Regions from separate parts of the Clostridium sp. JS66 genome, predicted to be linked through region 1. Evidence: riboswitches for the same ligand, from Rfam matches in the RefSeq annotation. Region 1 holds a riboswitch; the other holds the start of a gene.

Region 1 (10,574 bases):
CATGAATGGTCTTGGAATATCATTCTTGCCATTTTATACTGTTGAAAGTGAAATTGAGCAAGGAAATCTTAAAGGAGTGGAACTTTCTAAGTCATCTAATGATTTCCATACCCAACTTATTTATCATAAAGATAAAAAAATATCTCAACCAATGAGTAAACTAATAGAAATTACCTTAAACCACTGTTGTAATTGGTGATTTTTATCCAGCCCATCTGCACAGAATGATACCATTGAAATCACTAATGTAGTTTTCATTTCCCATAATTAAAATAAGTCTAGGCTGCTCTATTTTAAATTTATGATTATGAAGCAAATAAGTACAGATATCATAGTTGTAAGTAGTACAATCTATTGATATGCTTTTGTAATTTATACTTTTTGCATATTTCATACAGTGATATAGTAGGGAATCTAAAGCATCTTTATAGTTAACATCAGAACTTATGGAAAGAAGGATTATCTCTAAACAATCAGTGGTATTTTCCCTTATGCTTTTACGGTGACACAAAGCAAAGCCTTTAATTTCATCGTTTTGTTTTAATACAAAAGCAGTTCCAAAATCCTTATATTTTATTAAGTAAAGCTGAGAAGATAAATCCAAACCATTTGATATTTTATTGGAAAGAGCTTTTATAGCTTCTTTCAGTTTTAAATAATTTGATTCATTAGAAACATCTATATTTGTTATTTCATATTTAGGAAAGTAAGAATGATTACAACAATCATCAAGTTCTTTTTTCATGTTTAAAGAAAGTTTAAGTGGTTTAAATCCCATACTCATGTACAATCCCACATTATAACTGGATTCAGGCATGGTGTACAGACCAATATTTTGAACTTTTACATCTTTTTTTAAAAATTTTATTGTATAATTGAGCAATTCTTTACCAATACTTTGCCCGCGATATAAAGGATCGACACCAAAACTACCAAACCATCCAAAATTCCCCCAAGTGTGTATGAAATTATATCCTACAACTTTATTGTTAAGTTCATATACAATGCTAGCACTATTACTTTTTTCTATATAAGCTTTAATTCCTTCAGTTCTTCTTGGAGCACTAGCTTTAAAACATATTTTATCTATTCTTTGTATTTCAGGAATATGGTTAAAATTCATCTTTTTTATCATAAAATAGCCTCCTTTTATTCACTTATAAAACATTTAAATCTTTCATCATATTTTGTAGGTAAAAATTCAACTATTTCATAATTAGCAATCTTTTGTGAGCAAAAAGGGTCTTCTTTTATTATTTCATTCACTTCACTGAGGCTTTCTGCATTACATAGTATAACTCCACCTGTTCGTGGATTTTGCCTTCCAGAACATATAAATTTTTTTAGAGAATAATATTTTTCTAAATAATTTATATGAGAATTTAATGCTTTTTCAACTTCTTCAATAGGTTTTATATATTTTAAAAGTAAAATGTACATAAATTTATTACCTCCTTTAATGTTGACTTTACCAATTTTCATAATGCACTATTTCTTCAAGTTTTTTTCTTGGACGTGGTTTAGGTTCTTCATATGCATACCCAACAGTAAGAATACTGATTACATATTTATCAGAAGGTATATTTAGTATTGGCCTAATGTCCTCTTGAGTAAACCATGCTACCCAGCAAGTACCTAAATTTAAATTGGTAGCTTGAAGAGCAATATGTTCTATAGCAATAGAAGTATCCCTGATTATTTGTTTAACTTCTTCTTCAGCGCTATTTTCGTTTAAATTCATATGTGTGCTTTCTTTTATTCTACAATTTATATCTGCAACACATACAATAAAAACAGGAGCAGACAGCATCCATTTTTGATTGTGGGATGCTTCAGCTAATTTTTTCCTCATGGATTCAGATTTTACCACAATGAAATGCCAAGGTTGAGTGTTACTGCCAGAAGGTGCAAGTCTTGCACTTTCAAGTAATTCAATAATTTTTTCATCTTCTATAGGTTTATTAAGATATTTTCTTATACTTCTACGTGTTTTTATTTCATTAAGCATGTTAGTACCTCCTAATTTAAGAAATTTGTTCTAAAGTAATAGTTCTCTTAAAAAATCCATATTTTTTATAAAATTTAAACACAGATTCATTTCCAGCAGATATTCCTATTATTTTTCTTTTTACCTTATTATTATTTAACCAAGATAGGGATCTAGTCATTAACTTATCACCAATTTCTAGATTTCTATATGTCTCATCAACATAAAGTGAATCAATTTCTCCAGTAAGTTCCTTATTTATTGTGCTAATGCAGTATGCAATATATGAATTTTTATATTTAACTAAATCTACTTTTATTTTTATATTATCACTACTTATAAATTTATTTTTTCTAGTTTTAAATGTGAAGTTTTTAAATTTGTATTTAAAATAAATAGATTTATTTTCATGATGTTTATTTAATTTTTTCCATAATGGATGTATTAAATCTAACAGTTCACTTCCACCTTGAATATACTCAAAATTATCCATAAACATCACCTTCCATAATACTTTAATGTGGTACAATTAAAGTGTAAAATATAATTAAATATAATACAATAGATGAAAATAATGATTGTACTGGTACAAAATGCAGAGGGAGGTGTGTAAATGAGCAAATATAATGATATTGTAAATTACATAATAAGTGAAGTTGAAAACAAAAATTTGAAATACAAACAAAAGCTTCCTACAGTGAGAATGTTATCTGAAAATTTTAATTGCAGTAAAGCAACAGTAGTTAGAGCTTATGCTGAGCTGGAAAAGGAACACGTAGTATATTCAATACCACAAAGTGGATATTATTTAGTAGAAAATAATGATGAATTAAATAGAAATTTGTACACTGACATAATAAACTTTTCTTCAGCAGCTCCAGATAAAGGAATATTGCCTTATGAGGAATTTCAACACTGTTTAAACAAAGCAATAGACATGTATAAGCAAAACCTTTTTGATTACTCAGATTCTAAAGGACTTCCCAATTTAGTAAGTGTACTTAAAAGGGAGTTTCAAGAATATCAAATATTTTGCAGTGAAGAAAATATTTTTATAACTTCTGGTTCTCAACAAGCAATAAATATTTTATTTAACATGCCTTTTCCTAATGGAAAAAATAATGTGCTTGTAGAACAACCTACCTATAATGGTGCATTGAAATCATTAGAATTTAGCAGTGATCGTATTATTGGTATTCAGAGGAGCTTTAAAGGTATAAATCTAGATGAACTTGAAAGAAGGTTTGCAAATTGTAATATAAAGTGTTTTTATACCATACCAAGATTTCATAATCCATTAGGAACAAGCTATTCTAGTGAAGAAAAAAAACAAATTTTAAAACTGGCAGAAAAATACGATGTATACATAATAGAAGATGATTACCTTGCTGATTTAGAAATTAAGAGCAATTCTTACCCTATGTATTATGATGATATTTCCTCAAGAGTAATATATTTAAAAAGTTTTTCAAAAATATTACTACCAGGGCTTAGAATTGCAGCAGTAGTATTGCCTAAAATTTTAACAAATGTGTTTAAAGAATATAAGAAGTGGGCAGATTTAAGCACTTCAGTATTATCTCAAGGAGCCTTGGAAATTTATATAAAAAGTGGTATGTTTAAAGCACATGTTAAAAAAATTAGAAAAACTTATTCTGAAAGAATGAATTTAGTAAAAAAAGAATTAGCACAGGCAAATATGCCTTATTTAAAATGTCATGTACCTGATACTGGATTTTTTGCTTGTATTGAATTAATAGAGAATGTAAATGTAAGTAATATTATTAAAGAGCTTAGATACAGTAGTAATATATATTTAGAAGATGTAGAAAAAAATTATTTGAAGGATTATTTCAATGATAATATTCTAAAAATAAGTATATCAAGAGCTAATTCAGAAAATATAAAATGTGGAATTCCAATTATTTTAGATAAAATATCTAAAATAAAAGAAGAAAAAAGTTTTTATAATGATGTTTTTAATATTTAAAATTTAATTTGAGATAAAGTCTAAATTTGATATAAATATTGTTTAGATTTATACATAAGAAATGGTGTCTATTGGATAAATTTTTTGCAGCATAGTCTGCAGTATATATGAATAGGGGGATAAATATAATGATTTATGAAATTATTAAAAAAGAAAACCATAAAACCAGTGAATGGTCAGGAGGGACAACAACTCAGCTTTTAATTTATCCAAAGGAAGCTGTATATAGTGAAAGAAATTTTAAATGGCGTTTGAGTTCTGCAAAGGTTCAAATAGAGGAATCTACATTTACACATTTACCGAGGATATCCAGGATAATAATGATTTTAAAAGGAGAACTTGTTCTTAATCATGAAAATCATCATAATATAGTATTAAAAAAATTTGATCAGGACAGCTTTAGTGGAGATTGGAATACCAAGAGTTATGGAAAAGTAACAGATTTCAATTTAATGATGGCTGAGGGCTGTAGTGGAAAAGTGGAAGCTATTGAGATTAGTAGAGAAGAAATTAAAGAAATAATACTAGAAAAATTACAAAGTAAAGATTATTCTATGCTAACAGAAGTATTTTATTGTGTGAGTGGACAAGTAGAAATTAATGAAAATAGCGGTAAGAATTTTAATTTAAGTGAAGGTGATTTATTGGCAGTAACAAAAGGCAATGAAGAATTACAGAATATACTTAAATTTACTAGTATAGGTGAAAAGAATAGTGAAATAGTTAGAACTATAGTGTATTACTAAAAGATTAAATTGAGTTTTTGAGGAATGTTTTTATTGAAATGTAATATAAATTATACTAAGACAAAAATGAAATAAGGTGTGATTAAAAGTGAATAATATCAAATTACCATGATTTATAGTAAAGTAAGTAATTAAAAGGGTTATGTAAATATGATTTGGAAAGGTATATTTAGCAAGGTAATGAAGGAGAGACTTATAAAATATGTCAAAAATGATTTTGTATATAGTCTCAAATCTTGGAGCATCTGAAATAACTAATCAGCTATATAATATATTGAGAAACATTAATAGAAGAGAATTTAGACCTAAAATTATTACTTTATTAAAGGAACCTGAAGATAGTGTATATGAAGATTTTGAAAGGCTAAAAATTGATATTTATTCTTTAGGTTTATCAAGAACAAAATTGTGGTTAAAAGGGAAAAGGATTTTGGCTGTGACTTGTGAAGAGCTGCAGCCAGATATTATACACACCATAGGATATGATTCTGATATACTTGCTGTAAAGTATTTAAGCAAATTTAAGCATTGCAGTACAATTTGCAATTTTCCATATGAAGGGTATACTACGGCATTGGGTAAAATAATAGGAAAAATTAGAGATAAGAGATATGTTAAATATCTATTTAAAATGAATTGTCCTATTGTATCCTCATATAGCTTAAGAAGAAAATTAAAAGAAAGTTATGATGTTAATGCCTATAACATACCAAATGGAGTAGACGAAATATATTTTTCACCAGTAGATAAATTAGAAATAGCAAGACGTAGAGAAAAGCTGGGATTAGATACTACAAAGAGAATTTTTATTTCAATTGCATCAATGAGTAAAATTGAAGATCCTCTTACAATAATTAATGCATTTCAAAGAGCTAATATTTCAAATTTTGCAACTCTTGTTTTACTTGGATATGAACCACTTTTAAAGAAGTGTAAAAAGTATAATAGTGAAGGTATTGTGATAAAAGGCAAGGTTGACAATTTAAGAGAATTTTTAAAGTGTGCAAATATTTTTATATCTTCATCTAAATCTGAAAAGTTATCAGTATCTGTTTTACAAGCACTAAATTGTGGGCTTCCAGTAATTTTATCAGATACTAAATGTCATAGAGAAATATTAAGCAAAGATAATACGGTTGGTAATAAGTTTAGTGTTGGCAGCATAAATGAATTAAAAGAGTATTTTAGATATTATACAAGATGTAGTTTGGAATATAAATCTAAAAAAGCGAGAATAGTTGGAGAAACTTTTTATGGTTCAAAAATCATATGCAGCATTTATGAGAGAATGTATACACAAATAATATCACAAGGAATCATATGAAGATTAATAAAAAAATAAGTGTTGAATTAAGATAAATTAATTCAACACTTGTTTTTTATATAACATATTTTAAAACGCATATATAGTGACTAAAACTTCCAAGTAATACGAATATGTGAAATATTTCATGAAATCCTAATAACTTTAAGTTCAATTTTGGCCATTTAGCAGCATATATAATGCCACCAACAGTATAGAATATACCACCAAGTACCAGCCATGCTACTCCACTTATAGAAAGAACTTTAGAAATAGGTGATATAACAAAGATTGCAAGCCATCCCATACCTATATAAAATGAAGTGGATATCCAGCGAGGGAGATTAAACCATATCATTTTAAATAGTATCCCAGCTACGGCCATTGACCATACAGTGATAAATAAAACCCATCTTAATGTACCACTTAAAGCGATTAAGCATATAGGTGTATATGTTCCAGCAATAAGTATAAATATCATTGAATGATCTAACCTTCTTAAAAATTTAATTACTTTTTCTGAAGAATTTACTAAATGATAAACAGAACTTGCTGTATATAAAAATATTAAGCTTAATCCAAATATTATAACCCCTGTAAGTTTAAGACCGCTTATGGATGGGGATGAAAATATAACTTTTACTATAAGCAAAATCAACCCTACCAGTGATACAACGGCTCCAAATACGTGAGTAAAACCATTAACAGGTTCTCTAAAAATTTTTTTCATAACATTACCTCCATATAATAAGCTTGAAAGTATCTATTAAATCCATGCATAAATGCCAATTAAATTAAATTTCACTGCATTTAATTAAATTTAATGTATAACTTTATTATGTGTCATTATATATATTATATAACTAATACATAAAATTTCAATTTAGAATAAGTATGAAAATGAAAGCTAATTAATTATTTTTTAATGAATTTCTTAAAAATACTTAATAATGCTATAAATACCAATATAATAACACGTAGTTTTTAAAACTACGTTTGATTTATAAGGTGTAAATAAGGTTTTTATATTGCGAAAGATTGAAATATAAAAATATTTGTTTTTTAATTTTAAAGATATCTGTGGAAACCCAGTAAATAGCTGGTTATTTGCATATATTAAAAATGAAATAAAAGTATAAATATACAAAAATATAAAAAAAGTAGTTGACTAAGTGAATATAATTTGTTAAACTCCTAAGTATACCAGATGAAAATAAAAAACGAATATATAAACAATGTGACATAGAGGCCGCGGTTGTTATAAGTACTGGCTACAGGAAAGGAACACTCGCCGAAATACATAAAATTTAGTTTTATGTATTGGGATTATACTGAATAAGTATAGTACTGTCTTTGAAAAATTGCCCGATTTTTTAAAGGAGTGCTTGTCATATTGGGGCAAAAGGTTTGTTGTGATACACAGCAGTTGTGAGTGCCTTTTGCTCACAACTGTTTTTTATTTACCAAAAAACACTAAATTTAATATATACAATATGGTACAGAGGTTGCGGTTGTCATAAGTAATGTATATTTAAAATACAGGAAAGGGTCATCCGCCGAAGTTTACAAGCTTTAATGTTTGTATACTGGGACTATGCTGAACAAGTATAGTACTGTCTTTAGGAAATTGCCCGATTTTTTAAAGAAGTGCTTATCATATTGGGGCAAAAGGCTTTGTATTGTACATGCAGTTGAGAGTACCTTTTGCTCACAGCTGCTTTTATTTTACACAAATTTAATATATTGATAATTAAGCAAAAATTTACATATTTAAAATTAATGAAAAGAGGAAGATAAGATGAAATTATTTGGAACTATGAATGTGAATAGTAAAGGACATTTAGAAATAGGAAAATGCGATACCACTGAACTAGCAAAAGAATTTGGAACTCCTCTATATGTGGTAGATGAAGATTTAGTTAGAAGCACTTGCAGAGAATTTAAAAATAATTTTGAAATAGAAGGTATTGAAAGTGAAGTTATATATGCATCTAAAGCATTTTTGAATTTGGCAATTGCCAAAGTTATCTGTGAAGAAGGATTGAGTTTAGATGTGGTATCTGGTGGAGAACTTTATACAGCTTTAAAAGCAAATTTTCCTGTAAGTAGAATTTATATGCACGGGAATAATAAAACAGAAGGCGAATTAAGCATGGCTATTGAAGCAGGAATAGGAAGAATAGTAGTAGATAATAGAAATGAATTAGAAGTAATTGAATATTTATGTAAAAGCTTAAATAAAAAAGTTGATGTTTTATTAAGAGTAAATCCAGGTATAGAAGCTCATACTCATGAATATATCCAAACTTCAAAAAACGATTCAAAATTTGGAGAATCTATATTTGATGAAGATATGTGTAAAATTATAAACAGATTTCAAAATAGTGAAAGTGTAAACTTTAAGGGATTTCATTGTCACATAGGATCTCAAATTTTTGAAGAAAAATCATTTTACTCAGAAGTATCAGATATGATTAAGTTCTTAGAAAAAATAAAAAATCAATGTGGATTTAGTACTGAAGAGTTAAATCTAGGAGGAGGTTTTGGAGTATATTATTCTGAAGGAGATAAACCTGTTAATTTAAATAGTTGTCTTAAAAACATGCTTTCAATACTTAAAGAAGAATCACAAAAATCAGGTTTAAATATTAAAAAAGTTATGATAGAACCAGGTAGATCAATAATTGCTAATGCAGGTACTACTCTCTATAATGTAGGTGGTACTAAAAAAACTTATGGTGGTAAACAGTATGTTTTTATAGATGGAGGTATGGCAGATAATCCAAGAACAGCATTATATGATGCAAAATATGAGGCTGTAGTTGCAAATAAAGTTAATTCCGAAAATAGTGAAATATATACTATTGCAGGAAAGTGTTGTGAATCTGGAGACATAATAATAAAAGAAATTCAACTTCCAGAAGTTGAAAGAGGAGATATTATGGCAGTTCTAACTACTGGAGCTTATAATTACAGCATGTCTAGCAATTATAATAGAATACCTAAGCCAGCAGTAGTATTTGTTAAAGAAGGTGAAGCAAAAATAGCAGTAAAAAGAGAAACTTATGAAGATATTATTAGAAACGATATATTATTTTAATGAAGGGGGTAATGAATTTGGCTACAATAGTACAAAAATATGGCGGAACATCCGTAGGAACTATAGATAAAATAAAGGCTGTTGCAAAGAAAGTAATAGAAAGAAAAAAGGAAGGTAATGACATTGTAGTGGTGGTTTCTGCTATGGGTAAGACCACAGATAAGCTTATAGATATGGCAAAACAAATTTCTGATAATCCTAATAAGAGAGAAATGGATATGTTAATATCAACTGGAGAGCAGGTGACAATTGCACTACTATCTATGGTATTTCAAGAAAGTGGATATGATTCAGTGTCATTAACAGGATTCCAAGCTGGAATAAAAACAGGAGGAGTTCATACTAAAAATAGAATATTTGATATAGAGATTCAAAATGTAGAGAATCATTTAAAGGATGGAAAAATAGTAGTAGTTGCTGGATTTCAAGGCATGAATGAAAATGGAGATATAACAACTTTAGGAAGAGGTGGCTCAGATACCACTGCTGTAGCATTAGCTGCAAAGCTTAATTGTACCTGCGAAATATACACAGATGTAGATGGAATATATGGTGTTGATCCAAGGGTTTGGCCTAATGCAAAGAAGTTGGATTATATAAGCTATGAAGAAATGATGGAAATGGCAAGCTTAGGAGCTGGTGTCATGGAAACAAGAGCAGTGGAAATAGGATGTAAATATAAAATTCCTATTTATGTAGCATCAACGCATGGAAATCAAAAAGGAACTTATATAAAGGAGTATGATGAAACAATGGAAGAAAAAGTAATAACAGGCCTTTCAATTAGTGATGATGTTCTTATGGTTACAGTTAACAATGTGCCATATAATTCTAAAAATATATCAATAATATTTGACAAATTGGCTAAACATCATGTGAATATTGATATGATAAGTCAAACAGCACCATTTAATGGATATATAAATGTTTCCTTTACTGCATCAAAGGAAGATGTAAGTACAATCAATGAGGTTGAAAAAGAATTAAGGGCTGAAATACAAGGTATTAAAGTTTCTAAGGAATCAGATATTACAAAATTATCTGTAGTTGGAATAGGTATGATGAAGCAGTCTGGAGTTGCAGCTTCTATATTCACTATATTTGCAGAAAATGATATTGAATTTAAGCAAGTAACTACTTCAGAAATAAGTATATCTTATACTTTAGATTCAAAAGATAAACAAAAAGCAGTAACAGTTTTAGCACAAAAATTAAACTTGTAGAAGTTAATAATTATTAGCTTTTAACTATTAACTAAAAATATGTATGAGGTGATTGAAATGAGAAATGCGAATATTGCTATCGTTGGAACAACAGGAATGGTTGGAAGAACATTTTTAAAAGTATTAGATGAAAGAAATTTCCCTATTGATAATTTATACCTTTTTGCATCAAAAAAATCGGCTGGAAGTAAAATGGAATTTAGAGGTAAAGAATATATAGTAGAA
Region 2 (10,574 bases), 2.0 Mb from region 1:
CGCTTATATAAAAATTATGGATTGAATTTTTTAATAAGCAAATTAAAAGAAAACAATCTATTCTGGGAACTAAATGTAAATGAAGGTTACGAGTATTTTGATGAAATAGTAAAATCCATAGATACTTGGAAAACTAAACGATTATTTAAACATTTGAAAAAAAATGATATAAAAATATCTGTTGGTTCTGATACTCATTGCCTTGATTATTATGATATAAGAAAGCTTAAAATAGGAAATATGTTATCCAAACATAAGTCTATTAAAATTTTAAAATATGATTGTTCTATTTCAAGGGCTATGGGATTTGGTAATAGTATAACAGGTCCTTATGGTATATGAAATTTTTTCAATGTTCTTATTAATTTCCCTTAGACAAAAAAGCTTAGAAGTTTTTCTAAGCTTTTTTGTCATCTTTTTTTCAAATACAAAATATGCTATTATTATCGTACTTATAAAAAAATACAATATCAAATCAAACACAAATTAATATTTTAATTCCTCAAAATTGTTCAACAAATGAATGTTTGCATTTATAAAATTGTTACTATGTAAATTAAAATAGAAATTTACTAATACTTGACTATGGAATGTTGTAAAAATTATAGTATTATATATTTATTTCTTTAATATTTCTCTAAATTAGCTATTTTTATCGTTATATCATATATTTTTTGATTTTAAAACTACGCCAAACACTGGAAAATGTGATATGATATTATATAATATGAAATTCTTATATCCATTAATTTTTAGTTGCTCAATTCAGAAATTAATTAAGCTATTACATTTTAGTACATTTGGTATTTGTGATGGGGGGGAAATATCTTGAAAAAAGATATTATTAAAACATGGACAAGGAACTAGAAAGATTAATGAACGACTATGGCGATGATGTACTAAGAATTGCTTACATGTACCTTAAGGACAAGTATTTAGCTGAAGATGTTTTTCAAGAAGTATTTATAAAAGTCTATAAGAATTTTTACAAGTTTGAAAAGAGAAGTAGTGAAAAAACATGGATTATGACTATTACCATGAATGCCTGCAAGGATATATTAAGAAATTCATGGTTTAAGAGGGTATTTGCATTTGACTATACTGACAACCCTTCAATAGCTGACAATTATGTAGATGCTAATATAGACAATAAGGTTATTAATTCAATTCAATATGAAAAATTATTAAATGAAGTTATGAATTTGCCTCATAAATATAAAGAGCCTATACTACTTTATTATTACGAGGAATTATCTACTACGGATATAAGTAAAATTTTAAATGTACCAGAAGCAACGATTCGTAGTCGGCTTTTTCGTGCTAGAAAAATGTTAAAATTTAATATAGATGGGAAGATTGAATATGAAGGATAATATGGAATATTTTAAAGAGGCATCAAATTTGCTCCTTAAAGACATTTATGCTACTGAAAAATTAAAAAAAATGACTTTAGAAAAATGTAAAAGTAAAAAAAAGAATAGGATAAAACCTATACTTGCTACGGCAGCTTCTGCAGCTTTTTTAATAATCGGATTTACATATAATTATTTCTTTAATAATTCAACTATACCTCGTAATTACGTAGATAATAATGAGCAACAGTATAAAAACTCTAATGATAGTGGAAAAATTAAAGAAGGCTCAAAAACAAAAAGTAATAATGATTTAGCTAAATCAGTAAATGATTCTTCAAAAAATAAAGATAAATCTGGTACATCCGCTAATAATAAACCAGATGATAAGACAACTAAAAGCAGCACCAATACTGCCAATTCAGTAGATAGCATTGCTGATTCCAAGAGTTCAAGTGGTACTTCTACATCTGGAAACTCAACGCAAAACTCTTTGACACCAAGTGAAAATTTTAGTGGTAAAGAATCCTATAAGGGACTTCAAGGTATAGCTTCACCACAGAAAAACTTAGATATGGCAACTGCTGAAAAATATTTTGAAAGTAAGATCATAACTCCATCTTATGTTCCAGATGGTTTTAATCTTACAGATATATCAATTCCAGATGCAAAATTGAAATGTATTAAATTAAAATATAGCTCAGATTCCTCATATTTTGAAATATATGAGAGCAAAAATATATCCAATTTAGACGGATCTAAAACTGTATATATAAATAGTAATAAAGCTTATATTAATTATATGAAAGACAGTAAATCTGCCACTACACAAATAGTATGGATAAACAATAATGTACAATATTATTTATCCAGTACTTTGCCAGAAGATTCGTTGATAAATATAGCTAAATCTATTAATTAAAAAAATATAAAAGTTTTTGAAACATTTTATATTATGGTTACGTCTAATTTAATATACGGAGGAAGCTCTATATATTTATATTTTAATAGGGTATATTTCTTGTACCCTATTAAAATGGCGTTTGACAAATTTAGAATTTTAAAAGTACATTTATTTTTTATTTAATTAACTAAAGGATTATTTTCAGGGAGGTCCCATTAATGAGAAAAAAATTTTTAATATCCACGTGTATTGCTTTGGGCATAGGTTTAGTATACATGCCATTCAAAGTAAGCGCTGCAGTTTTGTCCAAAAACACAAATTCTATTGAAGCAAAGACATATTCTATAATTTATAATAAAGTTAATTTTCATACTATATCACAAGATGAGGCTCCTAGTGATTTAATGAAAAAAATCGAACTTTATAAAAACAATGAAGGTTTTGTTTCTTATACTGACAGCTCTTCTAACAAGTCCTATATAGCTGTTATGAGTGGAGAAAAGCCTACTTCTGGTTATGGAATCACTGTAAAGGCTGTGGAAGATTCTGAGCAACAAGTAAATGTATTAGTTGAAGAAACTTCTCCAGATAATAATGTTGCATTGTCTCAAATAGCAAGTTATCCTTACACTATAATAGAAGCAGATGTTCCATTGCACAATATAACAGTAAAAAATTCTGACGGAAAAAATTTTAGCTATTATGATATTCAAAGAAGCTTTCAGCCTATAATTGGTATATCTTGGGCTTCAGGTAATTTAAAAAATATATATAAAGAAAATAATTTTATATTTTTAGAAATTCAAAATTCTAATGGAGTATCCCAATTCTTCTACCTTAACGATAATGAAGAAAGTGAAAACAAAATTAAAGATTTAAAGTTAAATAGTAATGTTACTATTAAATATGCATTAGGAACTCCACAAAAATATAATAATAATTCTTCTTTCCCATTAACAGAGATATTACTCCCTGTTGATAAATCTTCCTTTACTGACTCAAAATGGCAAGATTTAAATTTCCAAAAAAACTTAGACAAAAATATGCAATTGACATTGTATTATGATAAAGAACTTGCAAAAGAAAATGTAAACAATACGAATATATATGTAGTTGATAGTGATGGAACTAGAATTCCTACTGAAGCATCTTTGTCTGATGATAAAAAATCTATAAGAATTATTCCTTTGAAACCTTATGTTGCTAATCAAACATATTATCTATTTATAACAAGTGATGTTACTTCTAATATTAAGGTTTCTAATCAAGGCTACAGAATGCAATTTCAAGTATCTATTCAATAAAAAAATGAGTACTTATAGAACTCTATAAGTACTCATTTTTTATACTGCTAATATGCTATTATGAAGCTTTTCACTACTTAACTCCTGTTGATCCAAATCCGCCTTCTGCTCTCTCACTTTCAGATAACTCTTCTACTTCTAATATGCTAACTCTAGTTATAGGTTTAACTACCATTTGAGCTATTTTCATATTCTTTTCAACTTTAAATGGAATTTTTCCATGATTGATAAGTATTACTCCAATTTCACCTCTATATCCTTCATCTATAGTTCCTGGAGTATTTAAAACTGTTATAGAATGTTTAAGTGCTAGACCACTTCTTGGCCTAATTTGAGCCTCAGTATTTCTTGGAAGTTCTATTTTTATACCTGTATGTATAAGTGCAGTTTCTAATGGAGGTATAACAATTTCTTCTATAGAGAATAAATCCATACCTGCATCACCTTCATGAGCATACTCTGGTAATTTTGCCAGTTCATTAACCTTTATAACTTTTACTTGTATTGTACTTTCATTCATTGCATTTATCTCCTTAATCATATATTTTGTGACATTATTTATTTTATCAATTATTAGTTATACTGCCAAGGAATCTTGTAAAAATAGTTAGTAAAGTATAAAAGTACACGCTATATATAACCTAGCGTGTACTTTTTACCTTACAAAACATATGCTATTTAAAATGTTTTTTCTTCATTAACTTTCAAATCAACATCTTCCAATTTTACAACCTTAGTATTATGTTTCTTTTTGTATCCTAACCATAATACTAAAAATAATGGTAATCCTATATATGATGAAGTTACTCCTTTCCAATCTATTGTATCTGCTTGAAAATAAGTTAATCCTTGGCCTAAAATAACTACTACGCATAATACCAAGGCTATTATTGGACCTAATGGAAATAATTTAGCTGTATATTTTAATTTACCTAAATCACGTCCTTGAGCCACATAAGCTTTACGGAAACGATAATGGCACAACGCTATGCCTACCCAGGCAACAAATCCTGCAAGTCCTGAAGCTGCTACAAGCCATACATAAACCGTTGTTTCTGCATAAAGACCTGTTAAAAAGCAAAGTGATGCTACTATTGTAGTTGCTATTAATGCATTTACAGGCACTCCTCTTGAATTAAGTTTTCCAAAGAATGCAGGAGCTTTTCCATCCTTAGCCATTCCATATAAGGTTCTGCTTGAAGCATACATTCCTGAATTTCCAGCTGATAGTACTGAAGTTAAGATAATAGCATTCATTAACGATGCTGCAGCTGCAATACCAGCTCTTTGAAATACCATAGTAAATGGACTAGTCTGAACACCTGCATCTGTGTAAGGAATTAATGCTCCAACTACAAATATTGTTCCCATATAGAATAGCAAAATTCTCCAGAATATTGTATTTATCGCCTTTGGTATATTTTTGCCAGGGTCTTCACTTTCACCAGCAGCTACACCAACAAGTTCAGTTCCTTGAAATGAGAATCCTGCAATTAAAAATATTAGAAAAATTGATTTAGGTCCACCTACAAATGGTGCTTCACCAACTGTAAAATTCTTGAATCCAACATAATGTCCGCCTATTATTCCATATATAGTTGCAATACCTACTATCAAAAATACAATTACAGTAGCTACTTTAATACCTGCAAACCAAAATTCTGCTTCTCCATATGCTCTCGCTGATAAAAGATTAAGCACAACTACTAATGTAAGGAATATAACACTCCATATAACAGGTGGAACTCCTGGAAACCAAAATTTCATAAGCACAGCACCTGCAACCATTTCTGTAGCAACAGTAATAGCCCAGTTATACCAATAATTCCATCCCATAGCAAATCCAAATGCTGGATCTACAAACTTTGTTGCATAAACACTGAAAGAACCTGAATCTGGCATGAAGGTTGCCATTTCTCCTAAACTAGTCATTAAAAAATATACCATAATACCTATACAACCATATGCAACTAAAGCACCTCCTGGACCTGCTTGTTTAATTGTATCTCCCAGTGCTAAAAATATTCCTGTTCCAATGGCACCACCCATTGCAATCATGTTAAGATGTCTTGCCTTTAGAGTTCTTTTTAATCCACCTGACTCCTGCTCTTTAATTTGATTAACTTGTTCCATTTTTCTCCCCCTTATCGGTAATATTCTCCGATAAGTGAAATAACTAAGATAAAAAATGCTCTGAGAACACACTCAGAGCATTAAAATACGTATTTAATACATATTAATACATGAATGATAGCTCTCCACAAAATAAACTTTGTGACAGTCCTGTACATATTCTATACAAAGCCCAACTATATAGCATTAAAGCATCTGCTATAAGTTTCGGCAAAATTTCCTTTCAAACTGCTTCATAGTACTTACCTCTGCAGTGCTACTCTTAAATTTTGCGCCTCTATCTCAGTTATTCACTTATAATTAACTATTATACACTAAAACTTATAATTAGTAAATACATTTTAAATGTATTTACTAATTATAGTAATATATTTCATATTAAGTTAAATAGTTCATAAACCAATTACTAAAAATATATTATTTCTTAGGTGCTAATATCATAATCATATTATTTCCCTCTAATTTAGGTGACTTTTCAATTACTGCAGTATCTTCTAATTTAGAAATAAATACATCAAATACCTTACTTGCCAAATGAGTATAATTGTTTTCTCTACCTCTAAATCTAATGGATACTTTCACTTTATTATCGCTAGATAAAAACTTTTTAGCATTATTAGCCTTAATTTGTATGTCATGTTCTTCGATATTAGGTCTTAATCTTATCTCTTTAATATCAACAACCTTTTGATTCTTTTTTGCTTCTTTTTCTTTCTTAGATTGTTCATAAAGAAATTTATTATAGTCCATTATCCTACACACTGGCGGCTTAGCTGTTGGAGAAATCATTACCAAATCTAATCCTTCATCTCTAGCACGATTTAAAGCTTCATTAGTTTTGATAATTACACTTTCTTCTTCACCCACCAATCTAATTTCATTTTCCCTAATACCTTCATTTAAATTAAAATTTTTATTAATAATACAACACCTCCATAATTTTGAATCTATAATTTATTATTATTTTTATCTGATTAAATTAAGAAAATTTCCATACTGAGCTGTACTTTGCATAATAGCATAATTATTATTATATCCAATATTTTGATTAACTTGTACAACTATATTTGGATTAATTTCCACTGCCTTAGCAGCACTGGTTATTTTTTTACCAATTCCAGTATACCCTGAAAATATATTTTTTACTTTATCAGCATCATTTTCAATTGCCTCATTAAGTTTTTTCTTATCAATAGATAAAGTATTATCTTCATTAACAGTTATTCCTATACCTTTTAATCTAGCTTCATTTCTTTTTAATGCACTTGTTGATGCTTTTAATATGTTGGAATCGAAATCATTATTTTGTATGTCACTGGAAAATTTATTATAGCTATTTACAAAGTTTTCAATACCCTTTTCTATCTTATTGGCATCACTTTTAACTTTTACATTAATTGGAGTTGTAGTGCTTTCCTTAAGATTTAAATTAACTTTTCCATTATCTAAACTTATATCATTTGTTTTAGATGTATAGTTTACCCCATTTACATTATAATTTGCATCTTCAGCTGTCTGAACTTTATTACTAGTCCCAGATGCAGCTGCTGCATTACCAATCTTGTCTACAACTTCAAAAAAATTACCTTTTCCAGTCTCCTTTGAATCAATTTTCATATACATTAAATTAGTTTTAGAATCTTTTACTATTGAAGCTTTAACTCCTGCATCAGAATTATTTATAGCATTAACCATACTATTTAAAGCTTTTTCATTGTTGTCACTTGCATCTACTTTAAAGGATATATCCTTAGTTTGTCCATTGTGATTTATTGCAAAAGTGTTATTTCCTACATTAAACCTTGCTTTATCATAAGCATTAATCTCATTGCTCTTATTACTTTGATATTTAGCAATGTTTTTAACTTCTACACTATAGGTTTTATTTAATGCCCCCTCTTTTGCTGAAGCAGAAACCTTTTTATCATCACTAGAAACAGCAGTTTTGGATTGAAATAATCCATTGTTACTTTCATCTACTAAATTTTTACCTCTAGTAAAAAGCTCCGAAGCATCATTTTTCACTGTAGATACTGAATATATTTTGCTAGAGGAATTTTTAATATTATAGTAATAATCACTATTATTTGTTTTTATACTATTGTATGCTAAAGAAAGATCATCTAATGTATTATATTTTCTAACACTACTTGTATCGTCTATCATAGGAATGTTTTGGTAATTCCAATTTAAACCATTAATCATTATAATCCTCCTCCACGGTATAATATTCCAAACTCATTATTTATATTATCGCATACTTTAAGGATAATTTATATAATTTTATCATTTTTTTCTTACTTTTTTGAAAATAACAAACTTATGTAATTAAATTTAGAAAAAACAGCTTTGGAATTTCCAAAACTGTTTTTTTACAAGCTTATAAACTTTATCTTTAAATACTTATATATTTTTTAGCTAATAAAAACTTTATCCTCTTTTGTATCTATGACTATGATCTTTTTATTATCTACATCTCCAAATAGTACCTTATCAACAAAGTAAGGTTTTATTTGCTGTGATACGATTCTTATTATTTCCCTTGCACCATATTCTAAAGATAATCCTTTACTTGCTAACCACTTATAACACTTTTCTGTAACCTGTATTTTTATATTTTTAGTTTTTAACTTTTCTTCAAATTCTCTTATAGTCTTTTTAGCTACTAAAAGTGCCATATCCTCATTCATTTTATTAAACACTATGATATTATCTAACCTATTTCTAAACTCTGGAGAGAAAAATCTTTCTATTTCTTTATCTATATTTTCATTTTCTACAGTTCTTCCTCCAAATCCCATAAGAGGTTTTCCAATAGATCTAGCTCCTGCATTAGAAGTCATTATAAGTATTACATTTCTAAAATCAACCTTTTTTCCAGTACTATCTGTAAGAGTTGCATAATCCATTAACTGCAGTAATACATTTAAAACATCTGGATGAACTTTTTCAATTTCATCCAGCAGCAGTACACAATAAGGATTTTTTCTTACTGCATCTGTAAGAAGTCCACCTTCTTCATAACCTACATATCCTGGAGGAGCCCCAATAAGTCTTGCCACTGTATGCTTTTCTTGATATTCACTCATATCAAATCTTATAAGTGGAATATTTAATGCCTTTGACACCTGTTTACATATTTCTGTCTTTCCTACACCTGTAGGTCCCACAAATAACAGATTAGCCACAGTTTTATTTTCATCATTAAAACCTGCACGAGATTTTTTTATAGCTGTAACTATAGATTCTATTGCTTTTTCTTGGCCAAATATTTCCTTTTTTATCGTTTCATCTAAGTTTTTAAGTATATCAGCTTCATCTACTGACACAGTTTTTTCAGGTATTTTAGCTATGGATGCCACTATTTTTTCCACATCCTTAGCCTGTATTTCAACAGTACCTTCCATATCTGAATGAAGCTTTACATAAGCTCCTACTTCATCCATAACATCAATTGCTTTATCTGGAAGATACCTGTCTGTAATATACTTTGCTGAAAGCTCCACTGCAGCTCTTAAGGCTTCTTCTGTATATTTTACATTATGAAATTGCTCATAACTTTCTTTAAGTCCGTCTAATATATTAAAGGTATCCTCTATAGAAGGTTCCCTTACTTCGATTTTTTGAAATCTTCTTGCTAAAGCTTTATCCTTTTCAAAAACCTTTTTATACTCATCATAGGTAGTAGAACCTATAAATTTAATATTTCCTTTAGCTAAGAAAGGTTTTAGTATATTTGAAGCATCTACAGAGCCTCCTGAAACTGCTCCAGCACCTATTATAGTATGAATTTCATCTATATAAACAATGGCCTTTTCTTGTTTTTCTAAATTCTTAAGCACATTTTTTATTCTATTTTCAAAATCACCCCTGTATTTAGTTCCAGCCAAAAGAGTTCCCATATCCAAAGAATATATCTTACTTCCTTGAAGAAGCTTTGGCACCTTATTTTCTACAATCATTTTGGCTAATCCTTCCGTAATTGCAGTTTTGCCTACTCCAGGTTCACCTACATGAATTGGATTATTTTTAAGTCTTCTTGAAAGCACTTGTATAGTTCTATCTAATACATCTTCTCTTCCAATAAGAGGGTCTATCTGTCCATTTCTAGCTCTTTCTGTAAGTTCCATAGTGTACTGACTTAACGAACCCTCTTCTTGTCTTTCATGGTTCTCTTCATAAACATCTTCTTCTATCTCTTCCAAATCAAATTCTGAAGCACCATGAGTTATATACTCTAACATATCTAATCTTTGAATTCCCTGCTTCTTTAAGAAATAGCTAGCATAGCTTTCTTCTTCGTCATACATAGCTACAAATATATCACCTAAACCTATAATTTCCTTTTCTGCTGATAATACATGCTGTCCTGCTGAAGCCACTATATTGCCTATTCCAACAGTTTCTGTTGGTTCTCCTTTTTCTATCAAATCCATATTATCTTTAAAATATTTTATTAAATCTTCTTTTATATATTCTACATTACCACCACAATTTTCTATTATTTTTTTTCCTTCTTCAAAAAATAAGGAAGCATATAAAATATGTTCTGGTGTAAAATATTCATGTTTTGAATATTTCGCTTCATTATATGCAGCTGTAATGATTTCATTTACTATAGTATCTAATTTCATTTTTACTCCTCTTCTATACTAAATTTTAATGGAAATCCACTTTCCCGTGATGCACTCATCGCTTGTGTCACTTTAGTAGCCGCTATATCATAGGAATATATACCTGCAATTCCTATGCCACTCCTGTGTACATCATACATAACCTTTGTAGCTTCTACTACAGACTTCTTAAAAATTTCTATTAAAATTTTTACCACAAACTCCATAGTAGTATAATCATCATTGTATATAATTACTTTATACATTT

The links. A riboswitch is a leader RNA that binds a small molecule or an ion and turns the genes downstream of it on or off. The one in region 1 is predicted to bind lysine.
Region 2: linked by a shared signal. The riboswitch ahead of Q6H37_RS22520 (amino acid permease) and the one ahead of lysA (diaminopimelate decarboxylase) in region 1 are both predicted to bind lysine.

The regions. Positions count from the first base shown of each region.
Region 1 covers NZ_CP131467.1:2,842,408-2,852,981, forward strand. Annotated here, with positions in the region: gene Q6H37_RS13320 (LysR family transcriptional regulator) at 1-199, shown strand, start outside; gene Q6H37_RS13325 (N-acetyltransferase) at 203-1,135, opposite strand; gene Q6H37_RS13330 (YciI family protein) at 1,150-1,440, opposite strand; gene Q6H37_RS13335 (nitroreductase family protein) at 1,469-2,008, opposite strand; gene Q6H37_RS13340 (GNAT family N-acetyltransferase) at 2,025-2,480, opposite strand; gene Q6H37_RS13345 (PLP-dependent aminotransferase family protein) at 2,601-3,977, shown strand; gene Q6H37_RS13350 (HutD family protein) at 4,106-4,723, shown strand; gene Q6H37_RS13355 (glycosyltransferase) at 4,926-6,047, shown strand; gene trhA (PAQR family membrane homeostasis protein TrhA) at 6,103-6,756, opposite strand; lysine riboswitch at 7,261-7,421, shown strand; lysine riboswitch at 7,517-7,687, shown strand; gene lysA (diaminopimelate decarboxylase) at 7,825-9,126, shown strand; gene Q6H37_RS13370 (aspartate kinase) at 9,144-10,349, shown strand; gene Q6H37_RS13375 (aspartate-semialdehyde dehydrogenase) at 10,407-10,574, shown strand, end outside.
Region 2 covers NZ_CP131467.1:4,887,184-4,897,757, forward strand. Annotated here, with positions in the region: gene Q6H37_RS22495 (CpsB/CapC family capsule biosynthesis tyrosine phosphatase) at 1-342, shown strand, start outside; gene Q6H37_RS22500 (sigma-70 family RNA polymerase sigma factor) at 852-1,373, shown strand; gene Q6H37_RS22505 (DUF4367 domain-containing protein) at 1,363-2,274, shown strand; gene Q6H37_RS22510 (protease complex subunit PrcB family protein) at 2,475-3,560, shown strand; gene dut (dUTP diphosphatase) at 3,634-4,080, opposite strand; gene Q6H37_RS22520 (amino acid permease) at 4,239-5,693, opposite strand; lysine riboswitch at 5,804-5,981, opposite strand; gene infC (translation initiation factor IF-3) at 6,111-6,569, opposite strand; gene fliD (flagellar filament capping protein FliD) at 6,660-7,898, opposite strand; gene clpA (ATP-dependent Clp protease ATP-binding subunit ClpA) at 8,108-10,327, opposite strand; gene Q6H37_RS22540 (ATP-dependent Clp protease adaptor ClpS) at 10,330-10,574, opposite strand, start outside.